Regions from separate parts of the Pseudarthrobacter sp. SL88 genome, predicted to be linked through region 1. Evidence: riboswitches for the same ligand, from Rfam matches in the RefSeq annotation. Region 1 holds a riboswitch; the other holds the start of a gene.
The links. Region 1 has a riboswitch for glycine ahead of gcvP (aminomethyl-transferring glycine dehydrogenase). Riboswitches for the same ligand answer to the same signal wherever they lie in the genome.

Region 1 (4,418 bases):
GACGCCTGCGGCGGACGGCGTCATGCCCTCGAGCAGCTGCAGGTGCTGGGCCAGGAAGAGGATGAAGCCGTTGAAGGAAAACAGGGCCAGGACGTTTGCGGTGATGGCCATGCTGAACACCCGGTTGCGGAAAAGCGACATGTCCAGCAGGGGATGCGGCAGCCGGAGCTGTCGCCGGACAAAAACGACTGCCATGGCCAGGCCGAAAGCCATGGCGCCAAGGCCGGTGCCGGACACTCCTTCCGTAGCCACTTCCTTGATGCCGTACACCAGTGGCACCATCACCAGCAGGGACAGCACGATGCTGGGAAAATCCACCTTCCCCGGTTCCGGATTCTTCGATTCCGGAATCAGCACCGGACCCAGGGCGATCAGTGGCAGCATGAGCGGCACTGCGACCAGGAAGACTGCGCCCCACCAGTAGTGCTCCACCAACCAGCCGCCGAAAATCGGCCCCAGGGCGGCCCCGCCGGAGAAGCCGGCGGCCCAGATGGCCACCGCCAGCCGGCGGCGGTTGGGCTCCGCAAAGATGTTGCGGATGAGCGAGAGGGTAGAGGGCATCAACATGGCCCCGAAGAAGCCCAGGGCGGCGCGTCCTGCGATCAGCCATTCCGCCGTTGGCGCGAACGCCGTGGCGGCCGAGAGTGCGGCAAAGCCCAGGCTGCCGGTGAGGAGCAGCCGCCGCCGGCCGATCCTGTCGCCGAGGCTGCCCATGCACACCAGCAGCCCCGCCAAGACCAGGGGGTAGGCATCCACGATCCAGAGCAGCTGCACCCCGGAAGGGTTCAGGGACTGGGCGATCGCGGGCAGGGCGAAGGTCAGGGCCGTGTTGTCCACGGCCACCAGCAGTACGGGAAACATCAGCAGCGCAAGGGCCAGCCAGTCGCGCCACGGGGCCCGTGGCGTGGCGGGTCCCTGGAGCAGGGGTGCATCACGGTGCGTCGAGATGGTCATGGAATTAACTATACCGTCCAGACGGTACAGTTTGGAGTGATGGCTGAGTTGAGCCCCTGACATCCCGGGAAGGCATGATGGATGGCATGCCCCGAAAGCCAGTCGCCCGCGAAGCCGTCCTTGACGCCTTCGCCACCCTGTTGATTGAGGTGGGGGAGCGAGCCGCCACCCTGGACGCCGTGGCCCGAAAGGCCGGCGTCTCCAAGGGCGGGCTCCTCTACCACTTTCCGAACAAGGAAGCCCTGATCCAGGCGCTCCTGGACCAGTTGGACACGCTCGCGGGAGAAGACGCCGATGCCATGGCCGCCGCATCGGAGGGCGCAGCGGCCTACTTCATCCGGTCCTCGGTGTGGGGAGACACCCCCTTGGACCGGGCCATCGTCGCCGCCACCAGGCTGGCGGAGGTGGCGCATGAAGAAACCCGCCGCCGATTCGCTGCGATCCAGCGGCGGTGGCTCGACGAAATCGCCGCCGACGTGGGGCCGGCCCTGGCCAAGGCCGTGCTGTACATGGGGGACGGCCTCTACTTCAACGCCATGCTCTCCGTTGGCCCCGTCCCCGAAGGCGGCGCGGCCGCGGACGTCGACGAATTGCTGGCAGCACTGGTGCGGCTCCGGCGCTAGCAGGACATTTGCCCCGGGGGCCGTGGCGTAGGAGAATTAAGCGTTGTGGGAGTCGTCACCGGACGGCCCCGCGTACACATCCAATTGAATAGCCTTTGATCTGCGGCGGGAGAGTCCTGCCACAACGTTCGGCAGGCGCCGTAGGAGCAAATCCTCCCCAGGAATCTCGCAGGCCCCTGTACCGCCGCGGCGAGGCACCTCTGGAAAGCAGCAGGCCGTCCAGGCACCCCGTTACCGGATGCCGGACCGTTGTGCTCACCGACGGTGCAAGCGGGTCCTGTCCATGCAGGCGCCGCGGAAACTCTCAGGTCCAATACAGAGCGGGGAGGGACCCGAATCGCTGTGGCGTACCCTGCGCCGCCTGAGTATCTGGAGTTCCCCCGTGACGGTTAGTTCAGCCTCCACCACTTTCGTCGACCGCCATATCGGTGCCCGGCGCCAGGACCACGTCGACACCATGCTCAAGGCCGTGGGCTACGACACCGTCGACTCCCTGGTCGATACCGCCGTTCCCCAGGTCATCCGCCAGGAGACGGCCCTGAAACTGCAGGACGCCCTCAGCGAGGTTGAGGTCCTAACCGAGCTGCGACGCCTTGCTGCGAAGAACAAGACCGCCGTGCAGCTGATCGGCCAGGGCTACTACGGCACCATCACCCCGGCCGTGATCCGCCGCAACATCCTTGAGGCGCCGGCTTGGTACACCGCCTACACGCCGTACCAGCCCGAGATCTCGCAGGGCCGGCTGGAGGCGCTGCTGAACTTCCAGACCATGGTCCAGGACCTGGTGGGCCTGCCGATTGCCAACGCATCCCTGCTGGACGAAGCGACGGCGGTGGCCGAGGCAGTCCTGCTGATGCGCCGCGCCAACAAGGCCAAGCCTGCCGCTGACGGTAAAACGGTCCTGGACATCGACGTGTTGCCGCAGACCATCGCCATCGTCAAGGGCCGCGCCGAAGCGCTCGGCTTCAAGGTGGAGGTCGCCGACCTCTCTAAGGGCCTGCCCGAGGGCGACATCAACGGCATCGTGCTCCAGCAGCCCGGCGCCTCGGGCCGTGTCTTCAACCAGGCAGATGCCATCTCCGCCGCCAAGGAGCGCGGCGCGCTGGTCACCGTTGCTGCTGATCTGCTGGCGCTGACCCTGATCACTCCTCCGGGTGAGCAGGGTGCGGACATCGCCGTCGGCTCCACCCAGCGTTTCGGCGTTCCGCTGTTCTTCGGCGGCCCGCACGCCGCCTACATGGCCGTCCGCAAGGGGCTGGAACGCTCGCTGCCGGGCCGCCTGGTGGGCGTCTCGAAGGACGACGCCGGCGTCCCTGCCTACCGCCTGGCCCTGCAGACCCGCGAGCAGCACATCCGCCGCGAGAAGGCCACGTCCAACATCTGCACCGCGCAGGCACTGCTGGCCATCGTGTCTTCCATGTACGCCGTTTACCACGGCCCGGACGGGCTGAAAGCGATCGCGGAAACGACGCACGCCCACGCCCGCACCCTGGCGGCCTCCCTCGCGGCCGCCGGCGTGGAAGTCCTGCACAAGAGCTTCTTCGACACCATCACCGTTCGGGTTCCCGGCCGCGCCGCCGGCATTATTGCCGATGCTGAGGCACGCGGCATCAACCTGCGCTCCATCGATGCAGATACCGTAGGCATCTCCCTGGATGAAACCACGACGACGGCCGTCGTCGCCGACGTCGTGGACATCTTTGGCGCCAAGGTCGCCGGGGGCGGGAGCTTCGCACTGGATGCCGGGGTGGAGCGGTCCTCCGGCTATCTGGAGCACCCGGTGTTCAACACGCACCGGTCAGAGACGCAGCTGTTGCGTTACATCCGCCGCCTGTCCGACCGGGACCTGGCCCTGGACCGGACCATGATCCCGCTGGGTTCCTGCACCATGAAGCTGAACGCTACCGCCGAGATGGAAGCGATTTCCTGGCCGGAGTTCGCCTCCATCCACCCGTTCGCTCCGGATTCCCAGACCGAGGGCTGGCGTGAACTGATCACCGGGCTCGAGGCTGACCTGACCGAGATCACCGGGTACGACCAGGTCTCCATCCAGCCCAACGCCGGTTCCCAGGGTGAACTCGCCGGCCTTCTGGCGATCCGGGGCTACCACCGCTCCCGCGGTGATGAGCAGCGCACCGTGTGCCTGATCCCTGCCTCCGCGCACGGCACCAACGCCGCCTCCGCCGTGCTGGCGGGCATGAAGGTGGTTGTTGTCGCCACGGCCGCGGACGGCACCATCAACCACGATGACCTGACGGCGAAGATCGAGGCGAACCGGGATGTCCTGTCCTGCATCATGATCACCTACCCGTCCACCCACGGCGTCTACGACGGCGACGTGACCGAGATCTGCGACGCGGTCCACGCCGCAGGGGGACAGGTGTATGTGGACGGCGCGAACCTGAACGCCCTCGTGGGCCTGGCGCAGCCGGGCAAGTTCGGCGGCGACGTCTCGCACCTGAACCTGCACAAGACGTTCTGCATCCCGCACGGCGGCGGCGGGCCCGGCGTCGGACCGGTCGCTGCGAAGGCGCACCTGGCCCCGTTTATGCCCGGCGATGCGAATAAAGCCGCGCATGAGGAGGGCCACGGCGTGGCGATTTCCGCGTCCCGGTTCGGGTCCGCCGGGGTGCTGCCGATTTCCTGGGCGTACGTGAAGCTGATGGGCGGTACGGGCCTGACCGAGGCCACTAAGTCCGCGCTGCTGGCCGCGAACTATGTTGCTGCCCGGTTGAACGAGTTCTACCCGGTGCTCTACACGGGTGAGGGCGGGCTCGTGGCGCACGAGTGCATCCTGGACCTGCGCGAACTCACCGCCCGTACCGGAGTGACCGCCGAGGA
Region 2 (4,418 bases), 370 kb from region 1:
TCTGCAGCCGGCGGATGTAGGCCAGCACCAGCGGGCGCTGGATCTCCACGGCTTTCAGGAGCATGTTGTGGACGCCGGGCTTGGGCTTGCCGTCCTTGTCAAAGACTGCGTTGTGGGCAGTTTCCTGGGCGATCCGTACTGCTGGGTTGCTGCGCTTAGCCATGGTCACCTTCGTTTCACGTCGAGCTGCAGCGGGTGGCTGCCGTGCTTCTCCCATCCTAGATGCAGAAACACTAAGCATGCTGAACTTTGACGCCGGCGCCCCTGCACCCTCCTGCTGCAGACAGCACTGCGGCGGGACCCGGTGTGGGTCCCGCCGCAGCGTTGCAGTCAGGAGCTTATTCGCTTATCCGCAACCTGATGGCCTGGATTTGCGAAGAAGCCTAGGAGCGGGAGCCCCTGGATGCTTCCTCCTGGGCGGACCTTTCGCGGTCCTGCCCGCCGGCCGCCGCTTGTTCGTCGGCGCGCAGCTCTGCGCGGAAGACCTCGAAGCGGGCAAGGTGGGCGGGCCGGCGGCGGAGGATGGCCCACGCAACGCCAAGCACGAGGAACCAGATGGGGGTCACCAGCAGCGCTGCAAGCGTGTCCGGCTGGGTGGTCAGGGCCCAGAGGACGAACGCGAAGAACGCGTAAACCACCCACACAACGGGGATGCCGCCAGGCATCTTGAACTTCGACGCCTCGTGCAGGTGCGGGCGGCGCTTGCGGAAGGCAATGTAGCTGGCCAGGATGACCGACCAGACGAAGATGAAGCAGACGGCGGAGACGGTGGTCACCATCTCGAAGGCCTTGCCAACGTCCTGGCCGGCGTACATGAGCACGACGCCGGAGAGCAGCAGTACGCAGGAGAGGAACAGCGCGTTGCTGGGCACCTTCCTCGAGGACAGCCGGCTGAAGATGCCCGGGGCGTCACCCTCCTGCGCGAGACCGAACACCATGCGCGAGGTGGAGTAGATGCCGGAGTTGGCCGAGGACATGGCAGAGGTGAGGACCACCAGGTTGACCACGGTGGCTGCAGCGCCCAGCCCGGCGAGCGAGAACATGCCGATGAAGGGGCTGTGCCCGGCCGCGAACTGGGTCCACGGGGTGACGGCCATGAGGATGATCAGGGCGCCCACGTAGAAGAGCAGTACGCGAACGGGGATGGCATTGATGGCCTTGGGCAGCGTCCGCTCCGGGTTCTTGGCCTCGGCTGCGGTGGTGCCCACCAGTTCGATGCCGACGAAGGCGAACACGGCGATCTGGAAGCCGGCCACGAAGCCCATGAACTCATTGGGGAAGAAGCCGCCGTGGCTCCAGAGGTTCGTGAAGCTCGCGGTTCCGGCGTCGCTCTGGAAGCCGGTGAAGATCATGAAAAGGCCCACAATGATCAGCGCCGCGATGGCAATGATCTTGATGAGGGCGAACCAGAATTCGGTCTCGCCGAAGGCCTTGACCGTGGCGAGGTTCAGCAGCAGCAGGATGGCCACGGTGGCAAGCCCGGGGATCCAGAGCGGCAGTCCGGGCCAGAGTTCCTTGGAGTAGCCGGCGATGGCGATGACGTCTGCGATGCCGGTGATCACCCAGCAGAACCAGTAGGTCCAGCCGGTGAAGAACCCCGCCCACGGCCCCAGGAGGTCGGCTGCGAAGTCGCTGAAGGATTTGTAGTTCAGGTTGCTCAGGAGCAGTTCGCCCATGGCTCGCATGACGAAGAAGAGCATGAACCCGATGATCATGTACACGAAGATCACGGACGGGCCGGCCGCGGAGATGGTCTTGCCGGAGCCCATGAAGAGGCCGGTGCCGATGGCACCGCCGATTGCTATGAGCTGGATGTGCCTGTTGGTGAGCTGCCGCTCCAGGTGGGGAGGCTCGCTGCGGGCGGCGCTGCCCGCAGGAGGGTTGTTGCGGGGTGGCTCGCCGTTGGACGTGGGGGGATGAATCGCCATGGGGAACTCCATCGATAAAGCGGCATTTTGGGTGCCGCAGAAGTTGGGTTCCTCCCCGCTCTGTAGTGAACCTGAGAGTTTCCGCAGCCCAAGCCGCTTGCACCGCCGGTGAGCCGGAACAGGTCCGGCTGCTTTCCAGAGTTGCCTGTCCGCGGCGGTACATGGGCCTGAGAGTTTCCTGGGGAGGGTTTGCTCCTACGGCGCCTGCTAAATGTACCCGGCAGGACTCTCCCGCCGCAGGTCGAAGGCATGTTCAATTAGGTATGCTCAGCGGCCGCACCCTTCCGGGGCAACGTTGGCCCGGGCTGCTCCGATGAGCTGAGCCAGCCGGACACGGTGCTGATCACCGGACCCAGTGTGGTGCGGGTCACGATCGGATGTCAAACCCCCTTTTTCCGCCGCCGCAACAAAGCCGCTGCCGCCCATCGCGTGACAGTCGGATTTGTTTTCCTTTCAACCAACCTGTACGGTGTGAGGCGAATCACCCACAGTTGAATAGCCTTTCGAGCTGTGACGGGAGAGTCCTCCCGGCACCACCGGGCAGGCGCCGTAGGAGCAAATCCTCCCCAGGAATCTCTCAGGCCCCCGTACCGTCACGGCGAGGCAACTCTGGAAAGTAACCCGGCTCCGGCCAGGTTCACCGACGGTGCAAGCGAACCCGCCACGCAGGGTTCCGCGGAATCTCTCAGGTCCAATACAGAGCGGGGAGGAACCCATCCCATGCCGTGCCACCCTGGCCGGCCAGACCTGGAGTTCCTCATGACGATTCAATCCCTTCCAACTTCGTTCGTTGACCGCCATATCGGTGCGCGCCGGCAGGCTGACGTCGACACCATGCTGAAGGCTGTGGGCTACGACAGCGTTGACGGCCTGGTGGACGTGGCTGTTCCGGCATCGATCCGCCAGGAAACGGCATTGAAGCTGCAGGACGCCCTCAGCGAGGTTGAGGTCCTGACCGAGCTGCGCCGGCTGGCGGGCAAGAACAAGACCGCCGTGCAGATGATCGGCCAGGGCTACTACGACACCATCACCCCGGCCGTGATCCGCCGCAACATCCTTGAGGCGCCGGCCTGGTACACCGCCTACACGCCGTACCAGCCCGAGATCTCCCAGGGCCGGCTGGAGGCGCTGCTGAACTTCCAGACCATGGTTCAGGACCTCACCGCCCTCCCGGTGGCCAACGCGTCACTCCTCGATGAAGCCACTGCCGTGGCCGAGGCTGTGCTGCTGATGCGCCGGGCGAACAAAAATAAGGACGCCAAGGACGGCAAGACCGTCCTTGATGCCGACTGCCTCCCGCAGACCATCGCCATCGTGCTGGGCCGCGCCGAAGCGCTCGGCTTCGAGGTGGAGGTTGCTGACCTCTCCGCAGGCCTGCCTGAAGGTGCCATCAACGGCATCGTGCTCCAGCAGCCGGGCGTGTCCGGCCGGGTGTGGGACCAGAGCGCCGTTATCGCCGAGGCCAAGGAGCGCGGTGCGCTGGTCACAGTGGCCGCTGACCTGCTCGCGCTGACGCTGATCACTCCTCCGGGCGAGCAGGGTGCGGACATCGCCGTCGGCTCCACCCAGCGTTTCGGCGTGCCGCTGTTCTTCGGCGGCCCGCATGCCGCTTACATGGCTGTGCAGAAGGGCATGGAACGCACCCTCCCCGGCAGGATCGTGGGTGTCTCCAAGGACAACGCGGGCGCTCCCGCCTACCGCCTGGCCCTGCAGACCCGCGAGCAGCACATCCGCCGTGAGAAGGCCACGTCCAACATCTGCACCGCCCAGGCGCTGCTGGCCATCGTGTCCTCCTTCTACGCCGTCTACCACGGCCCGGACGGACTGAAGGCCATCGCAGAAACCGCCCACCACAACGCCAGGATCCTGGCCACGGCCCTCACCGCCATGGGCCGCGAACTGGTCACCGACTCCTTCTTCGACACCCTCACCGTGCGCGTGCCGGGCAAGGCCGCCAAGGTCATCAACGCCGCCGAGGCGCGCGGCATCAACCTCCGCTTCGTCGACGCGGACACGGTGGGCGTTTCCATCGATGAAACCACGACGGCGGCAACGCTGTCCGCAGTGGCCGTCGCCTTTGGTGCCGGCCCGGTAGGCGACGCCCAGGGTTTCGAGCTGCCCGACTCCGTGCTGCGCACCTCCGGATACCTGGAGCACCCGGTGTTCAACACGCACCGGTCAGAAACGCAGCTGTTGCGTTACATCCGCCGCCTGTCCGACCGGGACCTGGCCCTGGACCGGACCATGATCCCGCTGGGTTCCTGCACCATGAAGCTGAATGCCACCGCCGAGATGGAAGCGATTTCCTGGCCGGAGTTCGCCTCCATCCACCCGTTCGCTCCGGATTCCCAGACCGAGGGCTGGCGTGAGCTGATCACCGGGCTCGAGGCTGACCTGACCGAGATCACCGGGTACGACCAGGTGTCCATCCAGCCCAACGCCGGTTCCCAGGGCGAACTCGCCGGCCTTCTGGCGATCCGGGGCTACCAC

Region 2: another riboswitch for glycine. It lies ahead of cycA (D-serine/D-alanine/glycine transporter); the one in region 1 lies ahead of gcvP (aminomethyl-transferring glycine dehydrogenase).

What each region holds. Positions count from the first base shown of each region.
Region 1 is NZ_JAPPRD010000001.1:3,137,935-3,142,352, reverse strand. It holds gene OVA06_RS14185 (MFS transporter) at 1-954, opposite strand, end outside; gene OVA06_RS14180 (TetR/AcrR family transcriptional regulator) at 1,041-1,577, shown strand; glycine riboswitch at 1,674-1,771, shown strand; gene gcvP (aminomethyl-transferring glycine dehydrogenase) at 1,960-4,418, shown strand, end outside.
Region 2 is NZ_JAPPRD010000001.1:3,505,939-3,510,356, forward strand. It holds gene OVA06_RS15880 (hypothetical protein) at 1-163, opposite strand, end outside; gene cycA (D-serine/D-alanine/glycine transporter) at 384-1,928, opposite strand; glycine riboswitch at 1,979-2,073, opposite strand; glycine riboswitch at 2,074-2,172, opposite strand; glycine riboswitch at 2,433-2,531, shown strand; gene gcvP (aminomethyl-transferring glycine dehydrogenase) at 2,688-4,418, shown strand, end outside.